3 regions of the Burkholderia mycopellens genome follow, and region 3 is predicted to be linked to each of the others. Evidence: riboswitches for the same ligand, from Rfam matches in the RefSeq annotation. Region 3 holds a riboswitch; each other region holds the start of a gene.
The links. A riboswitch is a leader RNA that binds a small molecule or an ion and turns the genes downstream of it on or off. The one in region 3 is predicted to bind cobalamin.
Positions count from the first base shown of each region.

Region 1: it holds a riboswitch for cobalamin, as region 3 does, so the genes downstream of both, cobW (cobalamin biosynthesis protein CobW) here and ACPTTC_RS20130 (CbtB domain-containing protein) in region 3, are expected to answer to the same signal.
Region 2: it holds a riboswitch for cobalamin, as region 3 does, so the genes downstream of both, ACPTTC_RS14345 (FecCD family ABC transporter permease) here and ACPTTC_RS20130 (CbtB domain-containing protein) in region 3, are expected to answer to the same signal.

Region 1 is NZ_OZ183802.1:2,047,331-2,057,459, forward strand. It holds gene cobO (cob(I)yrinic acid a,c-diamide adenosyltransferase) at 1-533, opposite strand, end outside; gene ACPTTC_RS09435 (cobalamin biosynthesis protein) at 572-949, opposite strand; gene cobA (uroporphyrinogen-III C-methyltransferase) at 946-1,695, opposite strand; cobalamin riboswitch at 1,866-2,102, opposite strand; cobalamin riboswitch at 2,216-2,481, shown strand; gene cobW (cobalamin biosynthesis protein CobW) at 2,812-3,900, shown strand; gene cobN (cobaltochelatase subunit CobN) at 3,907-7,704, shown strand; gene ACPTTC_RS09455 (ATP-binding protein) at 7,701-8,777, shown strand; gene ACPTTC_RS09460 (vWA domain-containing protein) at 8,846-9,454, shown strand; gene ACPTTC_RS09465 (YaiI/YqxD family protein) at 9,545-9,997, shown strand.
Region 2 is NZ_OZ183802.1:3,090,153-3,100,281, forward strand. It holds gene cobT (nicotinate-nucleotide--dimethylbenzimidazole phosphoribosyltransferase) at 1-250, opposite strand, end outside; gene ACPTTC_RS14340 (ABC transporter ATP-binding protein) at 303-1,118, opposite strand; gene ACPTTC_RS14345 (FecCD family ABC transporter permease) at 1,115-2,113, opposite strand; cobalamin riboswitch at 2,273-2,523, opposite strand; gene ACPTTC_RS14350 (ATPase) at 2,678-3,028, shown strand; gene ACPTTC_RS14355 (cell division protein ZapA) at 3,025-3,339, shown strand; RNA gene ssrS (6S RNA) at 3,421-3,602, shown strand; gene ACPTTC_RS14365 (EVE domain-containing protein) at 3,674-4,135, shown strand; gene ACPTTC_RS14370 (SIMPL domain-containing protein) at 4,315-5,055, shown strand; gene lgt (prolipoprotein diacylglyceryl transferase) at 5,167-6,057, opposite strand; gene ACPTTC_RS14380 (LysR substrate-binding domain-containing protein) at 6,149-7,063, opposite strand; gene ilvD (dihydroxy-acid dehydratase) at 7,199-8,872, shown strand; gene ACPTTC_RS14390 (c-type cytochrome) at 8,999-9,325, shown strand; gene ACPTTC_RS14395 (DUF2486 family protein) at 9,468-10,094, opposite strand; gene ACPTTC_RS14400 (hypothetical protein) at 10,087-10,129, shown strand, end outside.
Region 3 is NZ_OZ183803.1:394,641-404,769, reverse strand. It holds gene ACPTTC_RS20175 (Lrp/AsnC family transcriptional regulator) at 1-233, shown strand, start outside; gene ACPTTC_RS20170 (LysR family transcriptional regulator) at 360-1,271, opposite strand; gene speB (agmatinase) at 1,411-2,367, shown strand; gene ACPTTC_RS20160 (MFS transporter) at 2,422-3,747, shown strand; gene ACPTTC_RS20155 (epoxyqueuosine reductase QueH) at 3,912-4,139, opposite strand; gene ACPTTC_RS20150 (hypothetical protein) at 4,136-4,441, opposite strand; gene metE (5-methyltetrahydropteroyltriglutamate--homocysteine S-methyltransferase) at 4,630-6,924, opposite strand; gene ACPTTC_RS20140 (LysR family transcriptional regulator) at 7,053-7,961, shown strand; gene ACPTTC_RS20135 (CbtA family protein) at 7,984-8,706, opposite strand; gene ACPTTC_RS20130 (CbtB domain-containing protein) at 8,720-8,929, opposite strand; cobalamin riboswitch at 8,963-9,100, opposite strand; gene ACPTTC_RS20125 (histidine phosphatase family protein) at 9,150-9,737, shown strand; gene ACPTTC_RS20120 (inorganic phosphate transporter) at 9,924-10,129, shown strand, end outside.

The sequences.
Region 1 (10,129 bases), on a different replicon from region 3:
GTGACGAGGTCGGCCGCTTCGATCAGCGCATCGGGCGCATGCCGCCCGGTCACGACGACGTGCACCGCATCGGGCCGCGCGGCCAGCGTCGCGAGCACTTCGTCGAGCGGCAGGTATTCGTACTTGAGCACCGTGTTCAGCTCGTCGAGGATCACCATCCGGTAGTCGCCGCTCTCGATCATCCGGCGCGCCTCGTCCCAGCCCTTGCGCGCGGTCGCGATGTCGGCATCGCGGTTCTGCGTGTTCCACGTATAGCCGTCGCCCATCGTCACGAAATCGCATTCGGCCACCGCGCCGAGGAAGTCGCGCTCGGACGTGTGCAGCGCGCCCTTGATGAACTGCACGACGCCGAGCCGCATGCCGTGGCCGAGCACGCGCACCGCCATGCCGAACGCGGCCGTGCTCTTGCCCTTGCCGTTGCCGGTGTTGACGATCAGCAGGCCCTTTTCGTTGACGGCGGCGGCCTGCTTCTTCTCGTGGCCCGCGCGGCGGCGTTCGGTCATCCGTTGATGGGATTCGGCGTCGGTTTTCATCGGATTCGTCCTGTCGAAAGAAAGCGAAACAAAAGGGTTCAGAGCGGGCCGGCGAGTGCGACCGTCACACCGTCCCGGATGGATTTGGGGCCCAGCAGCCGGCCGTGCGGCGCCGCGAGCCGCGCGCACGGCTCGGCCACGCCCGCGACGCCGAAGCGGGCGAGCGCGGCATCCGACGGGCCGCTCGCGGCCAGTTCGGGACGGCGCGCGAGGTGCGCCGCGTCGAACGCGACGAGCGGCCAGCCGCGTCGCGCGCACAGCGTGCGCAGCGCGCGGGCACGCGCCTTGTCGGCGAGCGTGGCAACGAGCGCTGGTTCGGCGGCCGGGTACAGCGTCAGCGCCGCGCGGATTGCGGCATCGAGTTGCGCGGCCGTTGCGCCCGCACGGAAACCGATGCCGAGCGCGACGCGCATCATGCGCCGCCGCCGAGCGCGGCACGTACCGCGGGAGCGTCGGCGAACGCCGCGACGCGCCCGATCACGACGATCGCAGGCGAACCGATGCCGGTCGCGCCGACGCGTTCGACGAGCGTATCGAGCGTCGCGAGCGCGTGCCGCTGTTCGGGGCGCGTCGCATGCTCGATCGCCGCGCACGGCGTATCGCCGGGCAGGCCGCCTTCGCGCAGCGCGGTTGCAATCGCGTCGAGCCGGCGGATGCCCATATAGATGACGATCGTCATGCGCGTGGCCGCGAGCGCGTGCCAGTCGGGCTCGTCGGCGCCCGCGCCGTGGCCCGTGACGAAGATCACGCCCTGCGCGTCGCCGCGCTGCGTGACCGGGATGCCGATGGCGGCCGGCGCGGCGATACCCGCGGTGACGCCGTTCACGACTTCGACCGGGAATCCCGCCGCGCCGAGCGCGGCCAGTTCCTCGCCGCCGCGGCCGAACACGAACGGATCGCCGCCCTTGAGCCGCGCGACGCTGCGGCCCGCGCGCAGATGAGCGAGCATCGCAGCGACGATCGCCGCCTGCGGCGTCGACGCATGGCCGCCGCGCTTGCCGACGTGCTCGATGTGCGCATCGGCACGCGCATGGCGCAGTACGTCGGGATTCACGAGATCGTCGACGAGCAGCACGTCCGCCGCGCCGATCGCGTGGACGGCCTTGAGCGTCAGCAGGTCGGCGTCGCCGGGGCCGGCGCCGACGAGCCACGCGCGGCTCATCGGGCGCGGCACGGCGCGCACCGTGTCGAAACAGTGGAACAGGGCAGGCGGGCGGCGCGGCGGCGGCCGGCAGACAGGTCACGCATGGCGGATCGAACGAAGCCCGCGCGGACGCGGGCGGAATGCGCACCCCATCCGTCCCCCGCGGATCGGGCGTTCGGCGAGCGTCGGGCTCGCCCCTTGCGTCGGCCGGTATCCGGGCTGGCCGCTTGCCAGACCGCAGCCTTCCCGCCCGGCTGAAGGGCAGTGGCATCGTGGGCGGCATGGGCGCGTGCGCGGGGAAGCGCGTCGCGCGGGCGGCGTACCGTTGCGGGGACAGCACAGGCCGGGCGGCAGGCCGCCTCCTGTTTCCCGTTTAACTGCAGGCGCGGAATGCGCATGCGAGCACCGAACGCGGCGCTACGATAGCACAGCGATCCACCCGAACGAACCGCCGCGCACGGCTTCCAGCCCTGCGCGCCGGCCATCCGCAACCGGGCCGGGCGGCCCGCTTCGCCTTGACGCTCCCCGCACCGCCGCCTACACTCGCACGCGTTTTGGTGCTCGCGCGCGCCGCTCCGGTGCGCGCAGTTAAACGGGAAACAGGGCGCCCGCCTGCGCCGCAGTCGAGCCAACCTGTGCTGCCCCCGCAACGGTAAGCGAACGCGTCGCGCGCAAGCGCCACGCAACGCCGCTTCGCCGCATGCCGCGCGCATGCGGACGACCGCCACTGGATGCCGCGCGCATCCGGGAAGGCGAAGCGGCGTGTTCGTCAGCCCGGATACCGGCCTAAACATTGGGGTTCAGCGCCGCGGGGAGGCGGCGCATCGTCCACGGCCGCAGCAGGCCCGACGCCCGCATGTTGCCCGCTTCCTCCGCCGATCTGCCCATGCGCGAACCCGCGCCGGCCGTCGCGGGGAACGGCCGGCTGCGCGAGCCGGGCCGGCGGCAGCCGTGTTGGCATTCACGATGTCGACCGTTCGCAAGGAAGCACCATGTCCGATTCGTCGTTCCGCCCGCCCCGCGACTGTCCGTGCGGATCGCGCGGCGGCAGGCCCGCGATCCGCCAGATGAACTGCCACGCCGCCATCGACGCGACGATCCCGGCCTGATTCCATTTTCGACCCTGGACCTACCATGACCCTACGCAAGCTTCCCGTCACGATCGTCACGGGCTTTCTCGGCAGCGGCAAGACCACGCTGATGCGCCACATCCTGCAGCACGCCGAAGGCCGCCGCATCGCGGTGATCGTCAACGAATTCGGCGAGCTCGGCATCGACGGCGAAATCCTCAAGGGCTGCGGCATCGGCTGCGACGATGCCGACGGCGCGCAGGGCGAAGCGTCGGGCCAGCTCTACGAACTCGCGAACGGCTGCCTGTGCTGCACGGTGCAGGAAGAGTTCTATCCGGTGATGGAAGCGCTCGTCGAGCGCCGCGCGGACATCGACCACGTGCTGATCGAGACGTCCGGCCTCGCGCTGCCGAAGCCGCTCGTGCAGGCGTTCAACTGGCCGACGATCCGCAACAGCTTCACGGTCGATGCGGTCGTGACCGTGGTCGACGGGCCGGCCGCCGCAAGCGGCCAGTTCGCGGAAAACCCGCAGGCCGTCGACGCGCAACGCCGCGCCGATCCGAACCTCGACCACGAATCGCCGCTGCACGAGCTGTTCGCCGATCAACTGTCGTCCGCCGATCTCGTGATCGTGAACAAGGCCGATCTTGTCGACGACGCGGCGTTCGCGCAGATCGAAACCGCGATCCGCGACGAGATCCCGCCGCAGGTGAAGATCGTGCGCGCGACGCGTGGCGAGCTCGATCTCGCGATGCTGCTCGGTCTCGAATCGGCATCGGAAGCAACGATCCACCTGCGTCACGACCATCACGGCTCGGCCGACGACGGCGATCACGATCATCATCACGACGATTTCGACTCGGTGGTCGTGTCGGGCGACGCCGGCACGCGCGAAGCGACGATCGCCGCGCTGCAGCGCGTCGTCGAGGCGCACACGATCTACCGCGCAAAGGGCTTCGCCGCGCTGCCCGGCGCGCCGATGCGGCTCGTGATCCAGGGCGTCGGCCGCCGCTTCGACAGCTATTTCGACCGTCGCTGGCAGGACGGCGAAACGCGCGCGAGCCGCTTCGTGCTGATCGGCGAGGATCTCGACGCGGCCGCGCTGCAGCGCGCGTTCGATGCCGCGTGCGCGGCCGAACCGCAACAGGCGTAACGCACGATGCATCTGTTGCGCACCACGCCGGGCGGCTTCGTCGACGATACGCAGGGCGTCGTCCGGATCGACCAGCAGCCGGCCGACATCGTGATCCTGAGCTCGGCCGACACGACGCTGTCGCTGCTCGCGAGCGTCGTGCCGCATCTGCCGGCCGGCTTCCCGAGCGTGCGGCTCGCGAACGTCACGTTCCTGCGGCAGCCGGCGTCGGTCGACTTCTACGTCGACGACGTGCTGCAGCATGCGAAGTCGGTCGTGATCGATCATCTCGGCGGCGAGGCGTATTGGCCGTACGGGATCGAGCAGGCCGTGTCGCTCGCGTCGAAGCGCAATCTGCCGCTCGCGATGTTCTCGGGCGACCTGCAGGAGGACCCGAACCTCGTCGCGAAAAGCACCGTCGCGCCCGACCTGTGCCGGCTGTGGTGGCGCTACCTGCGTGAAGGCGGCGTGCACAACGCCGAGGCGCTGCTGCGCAGCATTGCATTCCACACGCTCGGCTTCGGCGACGAGCCCGAGCTGCCGCGCCCGCTGCCGGCCGCCGCGCTGTACCACCCGGCGCGCGACCGCGCGAGCGTCGACGACTGGCGGCCGCGCTGGACGCCCGGCGCGCCCGTCGTCGCGATCCTGTTCTATCGCGCGCACTGGCAGGCCGCGAACACGGCCGTGTTCGACGCGCTGGCCAACGCGCTCGTCGACGCAGGGCTGAATCCGCTGCCGATCGCGGTCACGTCGCTGAAGGACGCGGTGAGCCGCGAGGTCATCACGCAGCTCTGCGACACGCACGACGTCGCGCTCGTGCTGAACACGACCGCGTTCGCGGCCGGCGCGATCGATGCCGCCGAACCGGACGTGCTCGCCGGCGACGCGCCGGTGCTGCAGGTGATCCTGTCCGGCGGCAATCGCGACGCGTGGGTGGCCGACAACCAGGGCCTGCATGCGCGCGACATCGCGATGCACATCGCGCTGCCCGAGGTCGACGGGCGCATCGTCACGCGCGCGGTGAGCTTCAAGGGGCTCGCGTACCGCTGCCCGCATACCGAGGTCGACGTCGTGCGCTATCAGCCGGATGCCGAGCGGATCGCGTTCGTCGCGGCCCTCGCGCGCGGCTGGTGCCGGCTGCGCACGCTCGACCACGCCGACAAGCGTATCGCGCTGATTCTCGCGAACTATCCGCAAAGCGAAGGGCGGATCGGCAACGGCGTCGGGCTCGACACGCCGGCGTCCGCGCTGCGCGTGCTCGCGGCGCTGCGCGATGCGGGCTATGCGGTGGCCGACCTGCCGCCCGACGGCGACGCGCTGATCGCACGGCTCACCGAAGGCGTGACCAACGACACGGCCGTGCACGCGCTGCGCCCCGCATTCCAGAGCTTCCCGCTGGCCGACTACGTCGCCCGTTTCGCGCGGCTGCCGGCGGCCGTGCGCGACGCGCTGAACGCACGCTGGGGCCCGCCCGAAGCCGACCCGACGCTGCGGCAAGGGCGCTTCACGATCGCCGGCTGGCGCGCGGGCAACGTGTTCGTCGGCATCCAGCCGTCGCGCTCGCGCGGCGAGAACGATTACGCGAGCTACCACGACGCGGATCTCGTGCCGCCGCACGCGTATCTCGCGTTCTATTTCTGGCTGCGCGACGCGTATCGCATCGACGCGGTCATCCACCTCGGCAAGCACGGCAACCTCGAATGGCTGCCGGGCAAGAGCGTCGCGCTGTCCGACGCGTGCTGGCCCGACCTGACGCTCGGGCCGCTGCCGCACCTGTACCCGTTCATCGTCAACGATCCGGGCGAGGGCAGCCAGGCGAAGCGCCGCGCGCAGGCCGTGATCGTCGATCACCTGATGCCGCCGCTCACCCGCGCGGAAAACTACGGCCCGCTGCAGGATCTCGAACGGCAGGTCGACGAATACTACGAAGCGCTGATGGTCGATGCGCGGCGCGCGAAGCTGCTGCGCAAGACGATCCTCGCGACGATCGCCGAACATCGTTTGCATGACGAACTGAGCGTGTCGCCGCCGCGCGATACGGGCGACGAGGATGCGCTGCTCACGCGCGTCGACGCGTGGCTGTGCGAGCTGAAGGAAGCGCAGATTCGCGACGGTCTGCACGTGTTCGGCGTATCGCCGGCCGCGCGCCAGCGGCGCGACACGCTGCTCGCGCTCGCACGCTTTCCGGTCGGTGACGGCAAGGGGGCGCGGGCAGGGCTGATCGGGGCGCTCGCGCGCGATCTCGCGCTCGGCGACGATTTCGATCCGCTCGCGGCCGACTGGGCCGCGCCGTGGGCCGGCCCGCGCCCGGCGATCCTGCAGGCGCTCGACGCATCTCCGTGGCGCCATGCGGGCGATACGCGGGAGCGGCTCGAACAGCTCGCGCAGCAATGGCTGGACGGGCTGTGCGCAGATACGGATACCCATTCGACGCCTCCCGGCGACTGGCCGCACACGCTCGCCGTGCTCGAACGCGTGCGCGCGACGCTGCTGCCTGCGCTCGACGCGTGCGGCGGCGAGGAAATGCGTCAGCTGCTGCGCGGGCTCGACGGCCGCTTCGTGCCGCCGGGGCCGAGCGGCTCGCCGTCGCGCGGCCGCCCCGACGTGCTGCCGACCGGCCGCAACTTCTACTCGGTCGACACGCGCGCGGTGCCGACGCAGGCCGCGTGGGCGCTCGGCCTGAAATCCGCGCAGCAACTGATCGAGCGTCATCTGCAGGATCACGGCGACTATCCGCGCGCAATCGGCCTCTCGGTATGGGGCACGGCGACGATGCGCACCGGTGGCGACGACATCGCGCAGGCGTTCGCGCTGCTCGGCGTACGGCCGAAATGGGCGCACGGCAGCCACCGCGTGACCGACTTCGAGATCCTGCCGATCGAGATCTTCGACCGGCCGCGCATCGACGTGACGCTGCGCGTGTCGGGCTTCTTCCGCGACGCGTTCCCGAACCTGATGCACCTGTTCGACGCGGCCGTGCAGGCCGTGGCCGCGCTCGACGAGCCCGAGGACCTGAACCCGATTCGTGCGCGCATCGAGCGTGAACGCGAGACGTGGATCGCACGGGGCGTGGCACCGGACGAGGCGCGGCGCCGTGCCGGCTGGCGCGTGTTCGGCGCGCGGCCGGGCAGCTACGGCGCGGGCCTGCAGGACCTGATCGACCAGCGCCGCTGGCAGGCCGACGCCGATCTCGCCGACGCCTACCGCCGGTGGGGCGGCCATGCGTACGCGCAGAACAGCGCGGGCGACGCCGCGGCCGACGTGTTCGGCGAGCGGCTCGCGACGATCGACGTCGTCGTGCAGAACCAGGACAGCCGCGAGCACGACATCCTCGATTCGAACGACTACTACCAGTTCCAGGGCGGGATGACGGCGGCCGTGCGGCACCTGTCCGGGCAGCAGCCGAGCATCTACCACGGCGACCACGCGAACCCGGTCGCGCCGAAGATGCGCACGCTGCGCGAGGAAATCGCGCGCGTGATCCGCTCGCGCGTCGTCAACCCGAAATGGCTCGACGGCGTGAAGCGCCATGGTTACAAGGGCGCGGCCGAGATGGCGGCGACCGTCGACTACCTGTACGGCTATGACGCGACCGCGCGCGTGCTGTCCGACCACCAGTACGCGCTCGTCGCCGACGCGTACCTGTTCGACGACGCTACCCGCGCATTCCTCGAACGGCACAACCCGAAGGCGCTGCACGGCATCTGCGAACGCTTCGTCGAAGCGATGCAGCGCGGCCTGTGGCAGCAGCCGGGCGACTATCGCGACCGGATCGAGGCGGTCTGGCTCGCGAGCGAACAATTCCAGGAAGGGGGACGGCGATGACCGATCCGACGATGCACCGCGCCCGCGCGGTTTTTCCGTTTGCGGCGCTGGTCGCGCAGGATGCGCTGCAGCAGGCGCTGCTGCTGGCCGCGATCGACCCGTCGCTGGGCGGCGTGCTCGTGAGCGGGCCGCGCGGCACCGCGAAATCGACCGCGGCGCGCGGCCTCGCGGAGCTGTTGCCCGAAGGGCAGTTCGTCACGCTGCCGCTGTCTGCGAGCGACGAGCAGGTGACGGGTACGCTCGATCTCGCGCATGCGCTCGCCGAAAACGGCGTGCGCTTCCGGCCGGGACTCCTCGCGAGGGCGCATCTCGGCGTGCTGTACGTCGACGAAGTGAACCTGCTCGCCGACGGGCTCGTCGACACGCTGCTCGACGTCGCCGCGAGCGGCGTGAACATCGTCGAGCGCGATGGCGTGTCGCACGCGCACGATGCGCGCTTCGTGCTCGTCGGGACGATGAATCCGGAGGAGGGCGAGCTGCGTCCGCAACTGCTCGACCGCTTCGGTTTGATGGTCGAGCTGGAGAACTGCTTCGACGCCGCACAGCGCGAGCGGATCGTGAAGGCACGGCTTGCATTCGATCTCGATCCGGATGCGTTTCGCGCGCGCCATGCATCCGCGCAACGTGAGCTCGGCGACCGGATTCACGCGGCGCGCGCACGGCTGGTGGCGCTCGATTTCGACGATGCAGTCCATGCGCGCGTCAGCGCGCTGTGTATCGACGCGGCCGTCGACGGGCTGCGCGCCGATCTCGTGATGCTGCGCGCGGCGCGCGCGCTCGCCGCGCTGGAGCAGGCCGGCGCGGTGACGGTGTCGCATGTGGAGCGGGTGGCCGACGCGGTGCTGCGGCACCGGCGCCACGCGGGCATGCCACCCTCGTCCGGCGCGCCGCAACCGGGCGGCGAACGTGACGGTCACGGTGCGCCCGATGCGCGCGAGCGCCCCGGCGATCCATCGGGTGCGGCGAAGGACGATGCCACGCCGTCGCAGGGCGACTGGGGCTACCTGCCGCCCGAAGCGGCCGGGCTGCGCAACGTCAAAGGCGTCGTGCCGCTGCCGCTAAAAAAACGCTGAGCCATCGAGCCGGCGCCGCCGCGAACCTCGTTCGCGGTCCTCGATGGCCATCAGGCGCAGCCGTGCGCGTGCCGGGCACGGCGCGCGCCGGCACGGCCGTGGCGTGGCCGGCGACACTGGCCGCGAAACGCGGCGGCCCGCTGCATCGCGATCATCTGCGCTTCCGGAAACGCGCCGGCCCGCCGCACGCACTGCATTGCTTCGTGCTCGACTGTTCGGCGTCGATGCTGTCGCACGAGCGGCTCGCGTTGGCGAAGGGGCTGATCGTCGCGTATTTCGACCAGGCCGCGCGCGACCGGGTCGAAACCGCGCTGATCTGCTTTGGCGGCAACGGCGCCGCGCGACGCTTTGGCCCGGCCGTCCCGCGCTGGTGGAATGCACGCTGGCTCGAACCCGTCGAAGGCGGCGGCGGCACGCCGCTCGCGGACGGCATCGCGGCCGCCGCGCAATTGCTCGCGCGCGCGGCGCGGCGCGAGCCCGGCAAGCAGCGCTGGCTGTGGGTGCTGTCCGACGGACGCACGCGCGAGATGCCCGCGAAACCCGCGGCGGCCGATCACGTCGTGTTCGTCGACTTCGACGACGCGGCCGTGCGGATCGGGCAGGGCGCACGGCTCGCCGCTGCGTGGGGCGCGCAGTGGGTGATGGCCGATGCGCTGTGCACGGAGCTCGCAGGCTGATCGGGCCGATCGGGTCGAGTGCGGCGCAAGGCCGCGGCCGGCGGTGCGATATGATCGCCGCTTCTGCTTCTCCCCATTGGAAAACCCGCCATGCAAGTACTGGTCGATGCCGACGCGTGTCCCGCCGTCATCAAGGACATGCTGTTTCGCGCCGCGCGTCGTGCCGAAATCAGCGTGACGCTGGTCGCGAACCAGTTTCTGCGCACACCGCCGTCGCCGTTCATCAAGTCGGTGCAGGTGCCGGCCGGCTTCGACGTGGCCGATGCGCGCATCGTCGAGCTGGTGGAAGCGGGCGACCTCGTGATTACCGCCGACATCCCGCTGGCCGCCGCCGTGCTCGACAAGAGCGCGCATGCGCTCGACCCGCGCGGCAACTGGTTCAGCCGCGAGAACATCGAGGAACGCCTGTCGACGCGCGCGATGATGGATCAGCTGCGCAGCGCGGGCATCGACACGGGCGGGCCGGCGCCGTTCAGCGCGCGCGACGGCAAGGCGTTTGCATCGCAGCTCGACCGGTTCCTGGCGCGACACGGCAAGCCTTGAGGTTGCGTGGATGCGGCCGCGCGCCGTCATCGTCCCGCGTCGGGGTGCACTCACCCGTGTCACGCGCCACATCACCCGATCCGCATCGCGCTCATCGCCCAGGCCAGGATGCAGGTTCGTGCCGACGCTGCT
Region 2 (10,129 bases), on a different replicon from region 3:
TCACCGCTTGCGGATAAGGACTCACGCCCTCGGCGGCAATCCCGTGATCGCCGGCAAACACGATCATCACGGGACGCCGCACGACCGGCCGCTCCGTGTGCTGGATCAGGCCGATCTGCAGCGCGATCGCCTCGAGCTGGCCGAGGCTGCCGGGGGGCTTGGTCTTGTGGTCGATCACGTGCTGCAGGCGCTTGCGCAGTTCGTCGTCGAGCGGCGCGATCGCGGGCGGGAAGTGGGTTGGGGTCGTCATCGAAGTGCCGGGTCGTTGGCGCGGTGTGCGCCGCGCATCGGAAAAGAAAAGGTCATTGTCGCTCGGGCCACGCCGGCAGCAGCGCATCGCGGCCGTTCTCGCGGATCAGCACGAGCGGATAACCGAACGCATCGCTCGCGCGCTCCGGCGTCAGCACGTCGTGCACGGGGCCGGCCCACGCATGGCCGCGGCCGTCGAGCAACAGCGCATGCGTCGCGAAACGTCGCGCGAGATTCAGATCATGGCACGAGAACAGCACCGTGCGCGGGCCTGCGTCGAGCCATGCCGCCAGCGCGGTCAGGCAATCGATCTGGTGATGCAGGTCGAGATGCGCGAGCGGCTCGTCGAGCAGCATCAACGGCGCGTCCTGGCACAGCGTCGCGGCCAGCGCGACGCGCTGCCGCTCGCCGCCCGACAGCGACAGCACGTCGCGAGAAGCGAGCCCGGTCAGGTCGAATGTCGCCAGCGCGTCGCGCGCGGCCGCGCGGTCGCCGTCGCGCTCCCATCCCCAGCCGCCGAGGTACGGAAAGCGGTTGAGCAGCACCGTGTCGAAGACGGTCGCGCTGAAGGCGTCGTGCAGTTGCTGCGGCATCAGCGCGCGACGCTGCGCGAGCCGCTCGGGTGGCCATGCGGCAAGCGGCCGGCCGTCGATCTCGACGTGCCCGCCGGCCGGCGGCTGCAGCCCGGCGAGCGTCGCGAGCAGCGTCGTCTTGCCCGCGCCGTTGGGTCCGGCGACGCACCAGATCTCGCCGGGACGGAATGCCCGGGTAAAGCCGTCGAGCAGCGTGCGCGCACCGGCCTTCAGCGTCAGCCCGACGGCCGCGTAGTTCATGTCGCCGGCAGTGGCATGCAGTGCGGCTCCCGTCATCGCATCGGCCTCCTCAACAACATCCACAGGAATACCGGCACGCCGATCAGCGCGGTCATCACGCCGACCGGCAGTTGCGCGGGCGCGATCACGGTACGCGCGAGCAGGTCGGCCGCCATCACGCCGCCGCCGCCCGCGAGCATCGCGGCCGGCAGCAGCATGCGCTGGTCATTGCCGAAGGCGAGCCGCAGCGCATGCGGCACGACGAGGCCGACGAAACCGATCGTGCCGGCCGTCGTCACCGCGGCCGCGGCGGCCAGCGACGCGACGAGATAGATCCGCACGCGCAGGCGCGCAACGGGCACGCCGAGCGCGAGCGCGGTCGCATCGCCGCGCAGCAGCACGTTCAGTTGCGGCGCGGCCGGCAGCGCGACGCATGCGGCCAGCAACAGCGCCCCCCAAGCGAACCACGGCGCGGTCACGCCGTTCAGGTCGCCGGTCAGCCAGAAGATGATCCCGCGCAGCCGTGCATCGGGCGCGAGCGACAGCAGCAGCGTGACGAGTGCGCCCCACCCCGCCGCGATCACGACGCCCGTGAGCAGCAGCCGCGGCGACGCATCGCGCGCTTCGCCGCGCCACAGCTCGCGGCGTGCGAGACCGAGCACGAGCGCGACCGACACGAGCGAACCGGCGAACGCCGACGCATCGACGAGCCACCACGCGCCGCCCGCGATCATCGCGACGAGCGCGAAGCCGGCCGCGCCACCCGACACGCCGAGTACGTACGGCTCCGCGAGCGGATTGCGCAACAACACCTGCAGCAGTGCACCGGCCAGCGCGAGCAGCGCGCCGCATGCGAAGCCGGCGAGCGCGCGCGGCAGGCGCAACGTGCGGACGATATCGGCGAACAGCGCGTCGCCGCCATGCGGCACGAGCGACGCGAGCGCCTGCCATGGCGACATCGGCACGCTGCCGATCGACAGCGACGCGACGAACAGCAACGCGACCGCCGCGGCCAGCGCGGCCCAGATCGCGGTGGCGCGCGCGGCGCTCATGCCGCGCACGGCGCCGCACACGACGTGCGGCGCCCCCGCTTGCGGCCGCCGGCCGGTCGTGACGTAAGCGCCGCGCGGACGATTGGGGTCAGCATCGAAGAAGGTTCCGTGAAGCGTTGCGCGCCCCGCCTCCCCGCAGGCCGCGCGTCACGAAGCCCGTGCGGGCTCCCCGTCTCGGCCGGTATCCGGGCTGGCGGCGGTCCGGCTCGCCTTCCCGCGCGATGACGCGCAGTGGCCCGCGTCCGCATGCAAGACTTGCACGCGAAACGCGCTTGAGCCGGCCTGCGTCACGGGACGCGGCCGCTTACCGTTGCGGGGGCAGCGCAGGTTGGCGGGCTTCCGGCGCCCGCGCCCTGCTTCCCGTTTAACCGCGCGTTCCACGCGCGAGCACCGAGGCGGCGCCAGTTTAGGAGCGGGTCGCGCGAGCGTCAAGGAAGCGTCCGGACGTGCACGGGACGCGCCGATTCGCGGCAAGAAGCAGGGGTGTTACGACTGGAAACGTTACAGATGTCGGATTGCGCGTTATTCCGCGCTAAAATGCTGGGTCTTTAGAGGACGCAGCAAATGCTCAACGAACTCGAAACCCTATCTCAAAATATTGGCCGTCTGATTTCGCTGAACAAGCGCTATCACTCGGAACGGCTCGCGCTCGAGGAGCAGGTCGCGCAATTGCGCGCGGATGCGGACGCTGTCCGCGCGGAACTCGCGCAACTGCGCGATGAACGCAATGCACTTGCGGCCGAGCGTGACACGCTGTCAGCAAAGATCGACGACGCCCAGGTGAAACTGAACGCGATTCTCGAAAAGCTGCCACGCTCGAAAAGTGCGGAGCAAGCCGACAACCAGCTCGACCTGCTGGATGGGCAGGCGCGTACGGATGGCGATGACGCGGCCAGCCACGGAGAACATGCATGAGCACCAAGCAGATCGAAGTCTCGATTCTCGGTCAGGCCTATCGGCTCGCCTGCTCGGCCGAGACCGAAGCGGCACTGCTCGAAGCGGTCGCGCGGGTCGATGCCGAAATGTCGAAAATCCGCTCGAACAGCTCGGTACGCGGCACCGATCGCATCGCCGTGATGGCGGCGCTGTCGCTCGCATCCGAATTGCTGCGGCTGCAAACGAGCGTGCGGCACGGTGAAGCATTTCCGGCGGAGGAAATCCGTCGTACAATGCACCAGATGAATGAACAGCTCGGCGCGGTGCTCGCACAGCACGAGACGCAGTAACGTTTTAATCGATGCGTCGATTCCCCTTGATCTCGGCGATCAACGGTGGTCAAATTGGCGCATCGAATCACAGTTCAGTCAGCTTCCCTGCCTGGTTCGCCAAGGTCATATATTCCTTGAACCAATGCCATGTGCACGGTTGCGGAAATTTGTAGCACGGGCGCGCGCGTCACTCTGTCTGATGTACCCGAAGTGCTGCTAACTGCGACCAATTCTGAACCTCAGGTTCAGGATGCCGGCCTAGCGGCCAAGGCGGGGGCCTATCCAACGGCATCGGGCGAAGCCCGGTGCCGTTTTCTTTTGTAGCAGCCTCTTTCTGCGTCGATCACGATCCATGCAATACTGGCTGATGAAGTCCGAACCGGACGAAGCAAGCATCGACGATCTCGCCAACGCACCGCAGCGCTCGCTGCCGTGGACGGGCGTGCGCAACTATCAAGCGCGCAATTTCATGCGCGACACGATGAAGATCGGCGACGGCGTGCTGTTCTATCACTCGAGTTGCCCCGAGCCGGGCATCGCGGGTCTCGCCGAAGTGTCGTCGACGCCCTACCCCGACCCCACGCAGTTCGATCCGAAAAGCCCCTATTACGACCCGAAGTCGACTCAGGAAGCGCCGCGCTGGCTGCTCGTCGACGTGCGCTTCGTGAAAAAAACGCCGCTCGTGCCGCTCGCCGCGCTGCGCGAACACGACGAACTCGCCGACATGCGTGTGCTCGCACGCGGCAACCGGCTGTCGATCACGCCTGTCACGCGCGCCGAATGGCGCTTCATCACCGAAAAGCTGATGAAGTAGGCGCATGCCAAAGGTCAAATCTGGTCAGTACGCGCCGCCGCCACGGAACTCGCGGCGCTTTCGCGCGGCCTAAGCAACCGCTGTCGGCCGATCAGGCCGGCTGCCGTTTTTCGTCGCGCGGTACGCCCGCGTCGTGCACGCGCGATCCGCGTGCACGCCCTCGCACAAGGAGTCCAACAATGACCAAGAAATCCGCACTCGCGCTGTCGCTCGCCCTTGCCGCCGCCGTGCCCGTCGCGCTGACGCTCGCGTCGACCACCGCTCACGCGCAAACCGCGAACCCGCACTTTCCGGAGCCGGCAGGCGTGCTGTCGCTGTCGTCGCAGGCCAGCGCCGACGTGCCGCAGGACATCATCCACATCACGCTGTTCTACGAGCAGCAAGCCAAGGATCCGGGCAGCCTCACCGCGCAGTTGAACCAGCGCGCCGACGCAGCGCTGTCACAGGCGAAGGGCGTATCGGGCGTCACCGCACACACGGGCGCGTTCTCCGTGTACCCGAGCACCGATCGCGACGGCAAGATTTCCGCGTGGCGCGGCCGCACCGAGGTCGCACTCGAATCGCGCGATTTCGCTGCAGCGTCGAAGCTTGCGGGCCAGTTGTCGAACCTGATGCAGGTCGCGAACGTCGAGTTCTCGCTGTCGCCCGAAGCGCAGCGTGCGGCCGAACAGAAGCTGACGACCGAGGCGATCAAGTCGTTCCGCGCCCGCGCGGACGAAGCCGCGAAGGCATTCGGTTACAGCAGCTACACGATCCGCGACGTGAACGTCGGCGGTGGCCGCAACGTGCAGCCGTACCCGCGCATGATGGCGATGGCCGCCGCGCCGATGGACAGCGCAAAGATGAGCGCACCGATCGCGGTCGAAGGCGGCAAGGCCACCGTGTCGGTCACGGTCAACGGCTCCGTGCAGATGAAGTAACGCGCAGCGCACGGCAGCCCGAAATGAAAAACGCCGGCCCGAGGGCCGGCGTTTTTCATTTGCGTGCGTGTTGTCGATGCACGCGCCGATCGCACGTGCATCGGCATCGCATCATGCAGCGGCATGCGCCGCGCGACGGCGATACGCCCAGACCATCAGCGCGATGCCCCCGAGGATCATCGGCAGCGACAACCACTGCCCCATCGACAGGCCGAGCGCGAGCAGGCCGAGGAAGTCGTCGGGCTCGCGCGCGAACTCGACCGTGAAGCGTGCGAGCCCGTAGCCGATCAGGAACAGCGCGGACACGGCGCCCATCGGCCGCGACTTGCGCGAAAAGAAGAACAGCGCGAAAAACAGCACGATGCCTTCGAGCGCGATTTCATAGAGCTGCGAAGGATGGCGCGGCAGCATCTGGTACTGCATGAACACGTCGGCGAGATGCCACTTCTCGACGAGTTCCGGATGCTTCGGCAACCATGCCGCATCGTCGCGCATCGCACCCGGGAACAGCATCGCCCACGGCGCGGAAGGATCGGTCACGCGGCCCCACAGTTCGCCGTTGATGAAGTTGCCGAGCCGCCCGGCCGCGAGCCCGGTCGGCACCATCGGCGCGACGAAATCGGTGACCTGCAACCAGTGGCGCTTGCGCTGCCACGCGAACAACATCATCGCGAGCGTCACGCCGAGGAAGCCGCCGTGAAACGACATGCCGCCTTCCCACACCTTGAACACGTCGAGCGGATGCGAGAAATAGAAATCGGCCTTGTAGAACAGCACATAGCCGAGCCGGCCGCCGAGCACGGTGCCGAGCACGCCGTAGAACATCATGTCGTCGATGTCCTTCGCGGTCCAGCCTTGTGCCGCGACGTGCGGCAACTTCAGCCGGATCCGGCCGACGACGATCGCCGCGATGAAGCCGACGAGATACATGAGCCCGTACCAGCGCACGGCCAGCGGCCCGAGATGGATCGCAACGGGGTCGAAATTCGGGTGAATGATCATGGGTTAGCGAAGAAGTTTTCGAATGCGGTACGGCCGTCGCAAACGCACGGCACCGCGCTTTGGACGGCACCGGCGCGTCATCGTTCACGTGTCACGTGGCGAGGGCCTGCGCGCGCACGACGTCGATGAAGCCGGCCAGCACGGGGCTCACGTCGCCGGTACGCCACACGAGGCCCGTCTCGACGACCGGCGCGTGACCGGCGAGCGGCCGGTAGACCACGCCGGTGCGCCGCAGGTTACGCAGCGATTGCGGCACCAGTGCGACGCCCATGCCGGCCGATACGAGGCTGACGATCGTCTGCATCTGGATCGCCTCCTGGCCGATGTGCGGAGTTTCCCCCGCCGCGCCGTAGCAGCCCGTAATGATGTCATAAAAGCCGGGCGCCAAACGACGCGGAAAGATCACGAGCGGCAGCGCGGCAATCTCGGCGAGACGGACGGGCTCGTCTTCCGGCGCATCGCTCGCCGCGGCCGGCATCGCCACCACCAACGGCTCGCGCACGACGGGCAGGTACGACAGCCCGGCCGCGTGGCGTGGCGGCACGGGTGGAATGACGAGCCCCGCGTCGATGCGGCCCGCGACGAGATCGTCGATCTGCACGTCGCTCGTCGCCTCCGCGAGTTGCAGCCGCACCTGCGGATAGCGCGCGCCGAACGCACGCAGCAGCGCAGGCAGCAGCCCGTAATCGGCGGTCGACACGAACGCGAGCGACAGCGAGCCGGCCTCGCCGCGCGCGAGCCGTCGCGCAAGCGGCGGCAACGCATCGGCCGATGCCAGCAGCCGGCGCACGTCGGGCAGCAGCGCCGCCCCGACCGCAGTCAACGCCACCGAGCGCTTGGTGCGCGCGAACAGCGCGACGCCGAGCGCATCCTCGAGCGCACGGATCGCCTGTGACAGCGGCGGCTGCGTCATCGACAGGCGTTCGGCCGCGCGGCCGAAATGACGCTCGTCGGCGACGGTCACGAAATAGCGCCACTGGCGCAGGTCGGGAATCGAATCGGCCATACCTTTTTCATTCGGAAAACGACTTAATACGCGACAAATAATATATTGGACATCCCAATCCGGAAACTCCATTCTTGACTGATCCGAACCGGCGCGCCGCTCACCGGCATCGCCCAGACAACGATGGAGTCCCCCATGGCTTACAACCGTCGCTCGAAGCACATCACGCAAGGCGTGGCCCGATCGCCGAACCGCTCGATGTATTACGCACTCGGCTACCAGAAGGACGATTTCGACAAGCCGATGGTCGGCATCGCGAACGGCCATTCGACGATCACGCCGTGCAATTCCGGCCTGCAGCGCCTATCGGACGCGGCCGTCGCGGCCGTGAAGGCCGCCGGCGCGAACCCGCAGATCTTCGGCACGCCGACGATTTCGGACGGCATGTCGATGGGTACCGAAGGCATGAAGTACTCGCTCGTGTCGCGCGAGGTGATCGCCGACTGCATCGAGACCTGCGTGCAGGGGCAGTGGATGGACGGCGTGGTCGTCGTCGGCGGCTGCGACAAGAACATGCCGGGCGGCATGATCGCGCTCGCGCGCCTGAACGTGCCGGGCATCTACGTGTACGGCGGCACGATCCGCCCCGGCAACTGGAAAGGCCGGGACCTGACGATCGTGTCGTCGTTCGAGGCCGTCGGCGAATTCACCGCGGGCCGAATGTCGCAGGAGGATTTCGAAGGCGTCGAGCAGAACGCATGCCCGACGTCGGGGTCGTGCGGCGGGATGTACACCGCGAACACGATGAGTTCGTCGTTCGAGGCGCTCGGGATGTCGCTGCTGTACTCGTCGACGATGGCGAACCCCGACCAGGAGAAGGTCGATTCGGCCGCCGAATCGGCACGCGTGCTCGTCGAGGCCGTGAAGCGCGACCTGAAGCCGCGCGACATCATCACGAAGGCGTCGATCGAGAACGCGGTGTCGGTGATCATGGCGACGGGCGGCTCGACCAACGCGGTGCTGCACTACCTCGCGATCGCACACGCGGCCGAGGTCGACTGGACGATCGAGGATTTCGAGCGCATCCGCAAGCGCGTGCCGGTGATCTGCGACCTGAAGCCGTCGGGGAAGTACGTCGCGACCGACCTGCACCGGGCCGGCGGGATTCCGCAGGTGCTGAAGATCCTGCTCGACGCGGGGCTGCTGCACGGCGACTGCATGACGATCACCGGCCGCACGATCGCCGACGAACTGAAGGACGTGCCGAGCGTGCCGCGCGCGGACCAGGACGTGATCTTCCCGATCGACCGCGCGCTGTACAAGGAAGGCCACCTTGCCATCCTGAAAGGCAATCTCGCGGAAGACGGCGCGGTCGCGAAGATCACCGGCCTGAAGAACCCGGTGATCACGGGCCCGGCACGGGTGTTCGACGACGAGCAGAGCGCGATGGATGCGATTCTCGGCGACCGGATCCGTGCCGGAGACATCCTCGTGCTGCGCTACCTCGGCCCGAAGGGCGGCCCCGGCATGCCGGAAATGCTCGCGCCGACGTCCGCGATCATCGGCAAGGGGCTCGGCGAATCGGTCGGCTTCATCACGGACGGCCGCTTCTCGGGCGGAACCTGGGGCATGGTGGTCGGCCACGTTGCGCCCGAGGCGTTCGTCGGCGGCACGATCGCGCTCGTGCAGGAAGGCGACTCGATCACGATCGACGCGCACCGGCTGCTACTGCAGTTGAACGTCGACGATGCCGAGCTCGCGCGCCGTCGCTCCGCGTGGAAACAGCCGGCGCCGCGCTATACGCGCGGCGTGCTCGCGAAATTCGCGGCGCTCGCCCGGCCCGCGAACCAGGGCGCCGTCACGGGGTGACGGGGGCGCATCAAAAAATGCGACCCCAATAAACATGGCCGCCCGGGAACGCGCAAAACGCGCGTTCCCTTTGCTTTTATAATGCGCGGACCATGTAGCCGGCCGTCCCCGCCGGCGGAGAACCGCATGAAACACTCGATATTGCGCGTCCTGCTCGCCACGCTGGCAATCGGCAGCGCGGCGGCGGCGCGCGCCGACCAGGCCGACGGGCTCGCGCTTGCCCAGCGCAAGAACTGCCTGGCCTGCCACGCGATCGGCAAGCCGCTGATGGGGCCGTCGTTCCGCGACATCGCCGGCAAGTATGCGGCGCGCGGCGACGCCGTCGATTATCTTGCCCAGTCGATCGTGAAAGGCAGCGTCGGCGTATGGGGCAGCGTGCCGATGCCCGCCAATACGCAATTGACGAACACCGAAGCCCACACGCTCGCGCAATGGGTGCTGTCGGTGCGCTGAACCGGACGGCCCGGCAGGAATAGCCAGCCTGCCGGATTCCGCCAACTGGCGGACATGCCCCGGCTACCCGTGCAGTGTCGCCGGTAGCTTCATCGGCTTTGACTGAAATCGCACCCTGTTTTTCACAGGAACAACCAAGTGCTTAGCCGGAATGACCGGCGCGGCGTGCGATCTCTTCGTCGACCGCGTCGCGGACCCAGTCCATCACCTCGGTTTCCAGCGCAAGTGCCACTTCGCGCGTGATCTGGCCGACCAGCCAGGCCGAATGCTCATGCAGCGCGTCGCGACAGCGGGCTTCGATGGCATCGCGCCCTTCCCCCGTCAGATAGTTCGTCAGGCGATTGCGCAGGCGCTCGGCGATATGCTGGGCATCTTCCGGCGTCAGCCCGGCTGCGGCCTGCGTATCCGGCTGCGGCGCGGCGGCCGGTACGACAGCCTCCGGCATGTGTGCTTCACGCGCGTGCCCCACCGCCTCGTGCGGCACTGCGGCGAACACGGGTTGCGGCACGTCATTTCCGGCCAGCGACGATTGCAGCGGCGCACTCATTGCCGCCGAATCTTCGGCGACCACATGCTCTGCGGCGCCGGGTTCGGCCGGCGCATCGGTTTCGCCCATCGCCGCGGCAGTTGTCGTCACGTCGCCCGGCAGTTCGACCGCCGGCACATGCGGCGTCGGCACGCGTTCGACCACGACGGAATCGGGATCCAGTTCACTTTGCGAGGAATCGGCCAGTGCCGCTGCGTGCGGCGCGACCACGTCGGTGAGCACCGGAATCGCCGCGCTGGCGAGCGGCCGCGGTGCGT
Region 3 (10,129 bases):
ACCGCAAGACCGCCGACCGCTTCGAGCGGGAGGTGCTCGGCATCGAGCGGATCCTGGCGTGCCACAACGTGGCGGGCACCGCCGACTATCTGTTGCAGGTCGTGGCGCGCGACCTCGACGACTACGGCACGTTCCTGCGCGAATCGCTGCGGATGCTGCCGGGCGTGACGTCGATCGAATCGGCGCTGTCGCTGCGCGAGGTCAAGCACGACGCGGGGTTGCCGGTGCCGTGATGCCGGCGGGCGGGCGATGCGCGCAAGCCGCACCCGACGCCCGATCCATCACTTCGACGCCGATCGATGCGGGCCGCGTCGGGCCGCGCCGCTGCAACACTCGTTCACAGTGTTGAGACCGGCGGCCTACGCGATGTCGGGCGGCTGGTGCGCGCGTTCGAGATCCTCGAGAAACGCATCCACGAGCGGATTGCCGCGCCCGTTGCGCGCGACGACCATGTGGAACGTCACGTCGTAGCGCAGTTGCTCCGGATTGAGCGGCGTGAGCAGCCCCTGCGCGACGTACGGCGCGGCAAAGTGCTGCGGCAGGTAGCCGAGGTGGTGGCCGGACAGGATCAGCAGCGCGACGGCCTCCATGTTGTCGGCCGTCGCGGTCACACGGTCGGGCGTCGTCGACATCTGCGCTTCGGGCAGCGGATACGAGCGCCACGCCCATTCGAAGCCCGCGACGTCGGCCGGCGTCAGCGCGCCGGCGCCGGCGAACAGCGGATGGCCGCGGCCGCAGTACGCAACCTGGCGCTCGATGAACAGCGGCGTGTAGTGCAGCGACGGCACCCGGTGCCAGAAATAGCCGACCGCGATCTGGATCTCGTCGCTCAGCAGTTTCTCCTCGAGATCGCCCGGCGCGCGCACGGAGATCGAGAAACGCACGGCCTCGTCGCGGGTGCGGAACGCGGCGATCGCCTCGGCGATCCGCGCGTTCTGGCTCACCGGCGTATGGCCGATCAGGCCGATATTCAGCGTGCCGACCAGCTGACGATCCATGTGCCGCGCGGCCATCCCGAATTCATCGAGCGCCGCGAGCAGCTTGCGGCTCATCGCGTGGAAGCGCTCACCCTTCGGCGTGAGCCGGAAACCGCTGCGGCCGCGCTCGCAGAGCCGGTAGCCGAGGCGCGTCTCGAGCGACGAAAGCTGCGCGCTGATCGTCGACTGCCCGACGTTCAGCACGGCCTGCGCGGCCGATACGCCGCCTGCGTCCGTGACCGCGAGAAACACGCGGATCAACCGCAGATCGAGGGTCGACAGATTCCCCAGCACACTCATCCCCTTCCATACATCGATGAAAATCGATGTTTACGTCGATATCTTCGCATTCTTCTTTGCCGGCGGAGCGCGTAAAACTGTGCGCCAAGCCGCGTCGCATGATACGGCAACCCCACATCGGAAGAGACAGCCCATGAACGACCACCCCCATTTCCAGCCGCTCGGCGGCAATGAAATGCCGCGCTGCGGCGGCATCGCGACGATGATGCGCCTGCCGCACGTGGCGAGCGCCGAAGGCCTCGACGCCTGTTTCGTCGGCGTGCCGTTCGATCTCGGCACCTCCAACCGCACCGGCGCACGCTTCGGCCCGCGCCAGATCCGCACCGAATCCGTGCTGCTGCGCCCGTACAACATGGCCACGCGCGCAGCCCCGTTCGATTCGCTGCAGATCGCCGACATCGGCGACGTCGCGATCAATCCGTACAACCTGCACGATTCCATCGCACGCATCGAAGCGGCGTACGACGCGATCCTCGAGCACGACTGCAAGCCGATCACGCTCGGCGGCGACCATACGATCGCGCTGCCGATCCTGCGCGCGATCCATCGCAAGCACGGCAAGGTTGCATTGATCCACGTCGATGCACACGCCGACGTGAACGACACGATGATGGGCGAAAAGATCGCGCACGGCACGCCGTTCCGCCGCGCGGTCGAGGAAGGCCTGCTGCACGGCGACAAGGTCACGCAGATCGGCCTGCGCGGCACCGGCTACGCGGCCGAGGATTTCGACTGGTGCCGCGAGCAGGGCTTCCGCGTCGTCCAGGCGGAGGAATGCTGGAACAAGTCGCTCGCGCCGCTGATGGAAGAAGTGCGCGAGCGCGTGGGCGATACGCCCGTCTACATCAGCTTCGACATCGACGGCATCGATCCGGCCTACGCGCCCGGCACCGGCACGCCGGAAATCGCGGGCCTCACGGTGCCGCAGGCGCTCGAGATCATTCGCGGCGCGAAGGGGCTGAACATCGTCGGCTGCGATCTCGTCGAAGTCGCGCCGCCGTACGACCCGTTCGGCACCACGGCGCTGCTCGGCGCGAACCTCGCGTACGAGCTGCTGTGCGTGCTGCCGGGCGTCGCGTACCGCGACTGATCCCCGCGCCGCCACCTATTCCAAATCAAAGGATTCAGAGGAGCACAAATCAAGATGGGGACTTCCGTCAAGCAACCCAAGCGGGCGGCGCTCGCGTCGTTCGTCGGCACCACGATCGAGTGGTACGACTTCTATAGCTACGCGACCGCCGCCGCCATCGTGTTCGGGCCGCTGTTCTTTCCCGGCGAAAACCGCTTCATCAGCCTGCTCGCATCGTTCGGCTCGTTCGCGGTCGGCTTCTTCGCACGGCCGCTCGGCGGCGTGATGTTCGGCTACCTCGGCGACCGCTTCGGCCGCAAGCGTTCGCTGCTCGCGACGCTGATGCTGATGGCCGTGTCGACGGTGGCGATCGGCCTGCTGCCGACCCATGCGCAAGCCGGCGTGATTGCACCGATCCTGCTCGTGCTGATGCGCGTGCTGCAAGGCATCGCGGTCGGCGGCGAATGGGGCGGCGCGGTGCTGCTCGCGGGCGAGCATGCACCGGAAGGCAAGCGCACGTTCTTCGCGTCGTTCGCGCAGCTCGGCAGCGCGAGCGGCCTGATCCTGTCGATGCTCGCGTTCGGCGCGATCAGCACGCTGTCGAAGGAAGACATGATGAGCTGGGGCTGGCGCGTGCCGTTCCTCGCGAGTTCCGTACTGCTGATCGTCGGCTTCGTGATCCGCGCGAGCGTGTCCGAATCGCCCGAGTTCGAGGAAGTCAAGAAGAGCGGCGACATCGCGCAAAAACCGCTGCGAGAAGCGCTCAAGTACTGGCCGCTGCTGCTGCTCGCCATCGGTGCGAACGTGTACGGCATCGCCGGCGTGTACTTCAGCAACATCTTCATGATCAGCTATGCGACGCAGTTCCTGTCGCTCGACCGGTCGATGGTGCTGCATTGCATGACGATCGTCGCCGTACTGCAGTTCGTCGTGCAGCTCGCGGCCGCGTTCCTCGCGCAGCGCTTCGGCACCACGCGCGTGCTGCTGATCACCGGCGCATGGGCCGCGATCGTCCCGTTCGTCATGCTGCCGCTCGTGCACATGGGCACGCCGCTGTCGATCACGATCGGCGTCGGCCTCGCGACGCTCGCGGAATCGGGCTACTACTCGGTGGTCGCGGGCTTCGTCAGCGGCATCTTCGTCGCACGCATCCGCTACACGGCGATCTCGATCGCGTACCAGGTGTGCGGCGCACTGGCCGGCGGCCTCACGCCGCTCGTCGCGACCATCATCGCGCAGAACACCGCGCCGCAATGGTGGCCGCTCGCGCTCCAGTACACGAGCGCCGCGATCCTGTCGTCGCTGTGCGTGTGGCTGATTTCGCGCCGCGTGAGCATCGACGATGCGGGCGCGCCGCGCAAGACGGCCGACACGTTGCCGCGCGCAGCTCGCACCGCGTAACGCACATAAACACCGGGCTGGCCGCGTCGCCCGCCCGCGTCTCATGCAAAAAAGCGGCCTTCGTCGAAGGCCGCTTCTTCTTTGCCCGACTCCAGCCGCCACGCGCCCGTCTTTCCGGCTACACCGTGCTCGGCCTTCCTCGCCGCCCTCCGGCGCGTCCGCGCCTAATACATCATGCCGCCCCGGATCGGTTCACAACCGTTCGACTTGCGCTGCAGGTTGGCGTCGCGTGGCGAATACGTGCATCCGCAGTACGCCTGCCGGTAGAACGTCTCGCGTTTGCGGATCTCGATCATGCGCGCCGAACCGCCGCCCGTGCGCCAGTTGTATTCCCCGTCCTCGCTGTAGCCACCGGGCCGCGACAGCGGTTTGCGTTTGTCGACGGTCGTCATGTTCGCTCCGTACCGAATACGGTATTCAGAATGACGGCGCGCATCGCGCCGTCCGCCTGCTCGGCGCGCGCTTGCGCCGCACCGAGATCCGGTGAATCGCGATCGGTATCAATCAGAGTCGCTTGTGCATCGTCGCTCGCGATCCATGCGCTGGCCATGTCACGCAGCATCGCCCGGTCGGTACGCAACAGCCGGCTCACGACCACCCGGCCGATTTCCTCGTAAATCGCCCAGCAATCGTCGCTGCCGTCCTCGAGCGCCTTCAGCAATCGGTCGATTGCGTCGTTCGCGGCCTGGCTCATGATGCGCTTCTCCCATCCGAATGAACAAGCCGGCCGGCGTCCGATCCTGCGCCGGCCCGCCCGCGATCGCCGCGCCGGATCATGATGCCGCGGTGACCGGAGTGGAAACGACGCGTCCCGGTGCCTGCCCGGAACGCTCTCGACCGGTGCGACATCCGCCGCCGGATCATCGATCCGCGCAGCACGTGTTATTGCACCTGGTTGCGCAGCGTCTTCGCGGCGGCGACCATGTTCGTCAGCGCCGGAATCACTTCCGCCCACTGGCGCGTCTTCAGGCCGCAGTCCGGGTTCACCCATAGCCGTTCCGCTGGAATCCGCTCAGCCGCCTTCTTCATCAGGCCGACGATGTGCTCCTGCGTCGGGATGTTTGGCGAGTGAATGTCGTACACGCCCGGCCCGATTTCGTTCGGATACTTGAAGGTGTCGAATGCGTCGAGCAGTTCCATGTCCGAGCGCGACGTCTCGATCGTGATCACGTCCGCATCCATGTCGGCGATCGACGCGATGATGTCGTTGAACTCCGAATAGCACATGTGCGTATGAATCTGCGTTTCGTCCTGCACGCCGTTCGCGGCGACGCGAAACGCTTCGACCGCCCACTTCAGGTACTCGCCCCACTGGGCGCGGCGCAGCGGCAGCCCTTCGCGCAGCGCAGCCTCGTCGATCTGGATCACGCGCACGCCGGCCCTCTCGAGATCGAGCACTTCCTCGCGGATCGCCAGCGCGAGCTGGTAGCACGACACCGAGCGCGGCTGGTCGTCGCGCACGAACGACCAGTTCAGGATCGTCACGGGGCCGGTCAACATGCCCTTCATCGGCTTGTTCGTCAGCGACTGCGCATACGTGATCCATTCGACCGTCATCGCCTTCGGACGGCTGATGTCGCCGAACAGGATCGGCGGCTTCACGCAACGCGAACCGTACGACTGCACCCAGCCGAACTGGCTGAACGCGTAGCCGTCGAGTTGCTCGCCAAAATATTCGACCATGTCGTTACGCTCGGCTTCGCCGTGCACGAGCACGTCGAGTTCGAGCGATTCCTGCTCGCGGACGCTGCGTTCGATCTCGGCCTGCATCGCCTTGCGGTAGCCGGCTTCATCCAGCGCGCCGGCCTTGAACCGGCTGCGGGCCTGACGGATTTCGCCGGTCTGCGGGAACGAGCCGATCGTCGTCGTCGGAAACGCCGGCAGGTTCAGGCGTGCCGACTGCTTCGGCGCGCGCTGCGGATAGGGGCTCACGCGGTTGCCGAGCTGCGCGTCCATCCGGGCGATCGCGGCCTTCACCGCCGGGTCGTTCACGCGCGGCGAGTTGCGACGCGAATGGATCGCGGCGGCGTTCGCGGCCAGCGCATCGGCCACCTTGTCACGGCCTTCGTTCAGTGCGGTCGCGAGCACCTTCAGCTCGTCGAGCTTCTGCAGCGCGAACGCGAGCCACGAGCGGATTTCCGCGTCGAGCTTCTCCTCGCTCGCGAGATCGACCGGCACGTGCAGCAGCGAGCACGACAGCGCAAGCCACAGGCGATCGCCCAGTTGCTTCGCGAGCGGCTCGAGCCAGTCGAGCGTCGCGTTCAGGTCCGTCTTCCAGATGTTGCGGCCGTTGATCGCGCCCACCGACAGCACCCGCTCGGCCGGCAGTTCACGTACCAGCGCGTCGACTTCGTCGCGTGCGTTGATCGCATCGACATGCAGGCCGTCGACCGGCAGCGAGCTCGCGAGCGCCAGATTGCTCTGCAACTGGCCGAAGTACGTCGCGAGCAGCACCTTGATCCGGCGCGTTTCGAGCGCCGCGTACGCGGTCTTGAATGCTTGCCGCCATTCGTCGTCGAGTTCGGTGACGAGGATCGGTTCGTCGACCTGTATCCATTCGACGCCCTGCGCGGTCAGCGTGTCGAGCAGCGCGCCGTACACCGGCAGCAGCTTCGGCAGCAGCGCGAGGCGGTCGGAATCGTCCTTCGCCTTGCCGAGCCACAGGTACGTGACGGGGCCGAGGATCACCGGCTTCGCGGCCACGCCCTGCGCCTGCGCTTCCGCCAGTTGCTGCAGCAGGCGCGACGGGTCGAGCGAGAAGTTCGTGTCCGCGTGGAACTCCGGCACGATGTAGTGGTAGTTCGTATCGAACCACTTCGTCATTTCACCGGCCGCGACACCACCGCAGCACGCGGCATGTTCTTCCGCCGACTGCGCCGAACGGCCGCGCGCGACGCGGAAATAGTTGTCGAGCACGTCGCCGTGGAAGCCTTGCACGCGCTTCGGCAAGTTGCCGAGCGTGAAGCTCATGTCGAGCACCTGGTCGTAGAACGCGAAGTCGCCGACCGGGGCCAGGCCCAGGTCGCGCTGGTCGTTCCAGTGACGCCGGCGCAGCTCGGCGCCGAGTGCCTTCAGCTCGTCGCGCGACGATTCGCCCTTCCAGTAGCGTTCGAGACCGAACTTGAGTTCGCGCTTCGCGCCGATGCGCGGAAAACCAAGGTTGTGGGTCGTGACCATGAGCTTCCGTCCAGAAGAGAAATTGAATGTCCGGTAGCCATGATAGGGATTTCAAATCATGAAATAAAATGGCATTATTTCATTCATCCATTAAAGTCATTCATGTTTCTGTTGCGCGAGCGAAATCCATGCTGGAACGATTCCATCTTGTCGTCATTCGTGAAGTCGAGCGCCAGGGCTCGCTGACTGCGGCCGCCAATACGCTGCACCTCACGCAATCGGCCCTCAGCCATACCGTCCGGAAAATCGAGCAGCAGCTCGGTACGCCGATCTGGAATCGGGAAGGTCGCGGCCTGCGGCTCACGCAGGGCGGGCAGTATCTGCTGAAGCTGGCGAACCGGCTGCTGCCGCAGTTCGAGCTCGCCGAGGAGCGGATGAAGCAGTACGCAAAGGGTGAGCGCGGCACGCTGCGCATCGGGATGGAGTGCCACCCGTGCTACCAGTGGCTCCTGAAGGTCGTGTCGCCGTACCTGTCGCGCTGGCCCGACGTCGACGTCGACGTGAAGCAGCGCTTCCAGTTCGGCGGCATCGGCGCGCTGTTCGGCTATGACATCGACGTGCTTGTGACGCCCGATCCGCTGAACAAGCCGGGCCTGCGCTTCGACCCGGTGTTCGACTACGAACAGGTGCTGGTGGTCGCCGATTCACACCGTTTTGCGAACGCCGAATACGTGACGCCGGAACAGCTCAACGACGAGGTCCTGATCACCTATCCTGTCGAAACCGATCGGCTCGACATCTACACCCAGTTCCTGACGCCGGCGGGAATCGTGCCGAAGCGGCACAAGTCGATCGAGACGACCGACATCATGCTGCAGATGGTGGCGAGCGAACGCGGCGTGGCCGCGCTGCCGAGATGGCTTGCCGACGAATACGCAGACCGGATGCCGGTCGTGCCGGTCAAGCTTGGCAAGAAGGGGATCGCGAAGCAGATCTTCCTCGGCATCCGTGAAGCGGATGAATCGATCGACTATCTGGCCGCGTTCGTCGCGCTGGCGCGCGAATCGACGAAGAGCGCGCCGCGCATGCTGCGCTAGGCGCCCCCCGTTGCCATGCGCGTCAGGCGGCGCGCATGCCGAAGCGTTCGCCGCGCTCGACCCATGCGCCGAACAGCAGGCCGATCGTCGTCCACATGATCACCTGCATGCCGATCGCCGCGGCGCGGAACTTCCACAGGACGACTGCCGGGAAGGCAGCCGGCACCTCGTTGATCGACGGCAGCCCGAGCTGCACGGCCGCGATGATCGCGATGAACACGAGCCCCGCGACGATCGACGCGTTCCATTGCCCGAGCTTCGCCAGCAGGTGGCGGCGCACGTTGACCGAGAACACCATCGTCGCGATCGAGATCGCGATCATCAGGAAAAACAAGCCCGTTCGATAGCCGATCGTGTCGGGGTCGCCGACCGACGGCGGATTGGCCGGGTACTTGATGTTCGGCACGATCACGAGCGCGATGAACGCCGCCAGCGCGAGCCACGCGGCCAGCGGCCGCGCCGGGAGGCGGCTGCCTCGGCCATAGGCATACGCAAAGACCAGCGAGAACAGCCCGCCGAAGGCCGCGCCGTACGTGACGACGCCGGTCAGCAAGCCGATGCCGGCCTGCGTGTGGCGGCTTACCAGCTCGGGTTCCGGCGCGTCGCCCTTGGCGGCGTCGAGTTTTTCTTCAAAGGAGATTGCCTGATCGACTTGCGGTTCGCCGACGATCTTGGCGAAACCGAACGTCAGGAGGCCTGCGGCGATGCCTGCGAGCATCCCGCGCATGAGCAGCTTTCCGACCATCGTGTACTCCGCGTCAGTGGCAGGGGAAGCCGAGCAGATGGCGGCCGTCGTGGACGAACTCGTGGACGTACATGCCCGGCACGAGCGACGTTGCCCCCTGTTCCGCGCCGACGAAATAAATCGCGAGCAACAGGATCAGGCCGACGAACACGGCCCACGGCAACAGTTCACGGACGGGGATGGGCGCCGGCACGACCGCCGGCTTCAGCACTGCTTCGCTCATGGATGCACCTCAGGGGAATCGCGCCCCGACAAATGTTGGATGGGTACGAAGGCAGGTCTGGCTTCCGGGATCATGGATCACCGGTTACAGTGGCGCGACCGCGCCGGAATTGAACCGGCTTCCGCGTTTCGTATCGGGCGAATTGTACGCGCGAACGTTCGCGTATTGAAGCGGCGCCAGGTGAACGAACACCCCCGTCCCGGATCATCCGAAAAACGACATGAACCAGCATGCCTCGCTGCGCCTGATCGCACACGCATCGACCCGGGCGATGCGTACCGGCGCGTTTCCCGACGACGATCCGCTCGACGCGCACGGGCTCGCCGAAGCCGCGGCGCGGCGCGACCGGTGGACAGGCATCACCGGCGCGCTCGTGCTGTGCAGCCCGGCCCGCTGTGCGGTGCAGACCGCCGATGCGCTCGGCCTGCATGCCGACATCGATGACGCACTGCGTGACATCGACTACCGAAACTGGCGCGGCAAGCGGCTGCACGACCTCGCGCGCGACTTTCCTGACGAACTGGGCGCGTGGATCGGCAATCCGTCCGCGTCGCCGCACGGCGGTGAATCGTTCGACGCAGCGATACGCCGCGTCGGCACATGGTTGAACGCGCTGCAACACCACCGCGACATCGTCGCCATCACGCACGCGCCGATCGTTCGCGCGGCCATCGCGCATGCGCTGCGGATGGATCCCGACGCGGCAACCCGCATCGACGTCGCACCGCTGTCGTGCACGACATTCGCCGCATCACCGCACGGATGGATGTTGATCGCCGACGACGATCGGCGCGACACCGCCACATAGCCTCCTGCCGTGTTGCGTTCGCGATATCGACCACGACACAAGCCGACGTGTCGTGTCGCAATCGCACTTGCATGGCAACGCTCACCTTACGTCACTGTAAGACACACCGTTCGCACTCCCTGCTGTCATCAAACTGACTGCTAGCCGAAGCTAGGATCGGACGCGGTTCCCTTACGAGACACCGTCATGAATCAACCTGCTTCGTCTGCCCCGAACAATTCGGGTTCCGTCGAGCGCACCAGGCAGCTCGGCTTGGCCGTCTTCCTGCTGGTGCTCGCGATCGGTGCGATCTATATCGCCACGCACCTGATCGACGATCTGTCGCCGATGCGCGAAGGATCGCTGTTCCCGTACCTGATGCTCGGCGCCGCGCTGCTGATCGCGCTCGGCTT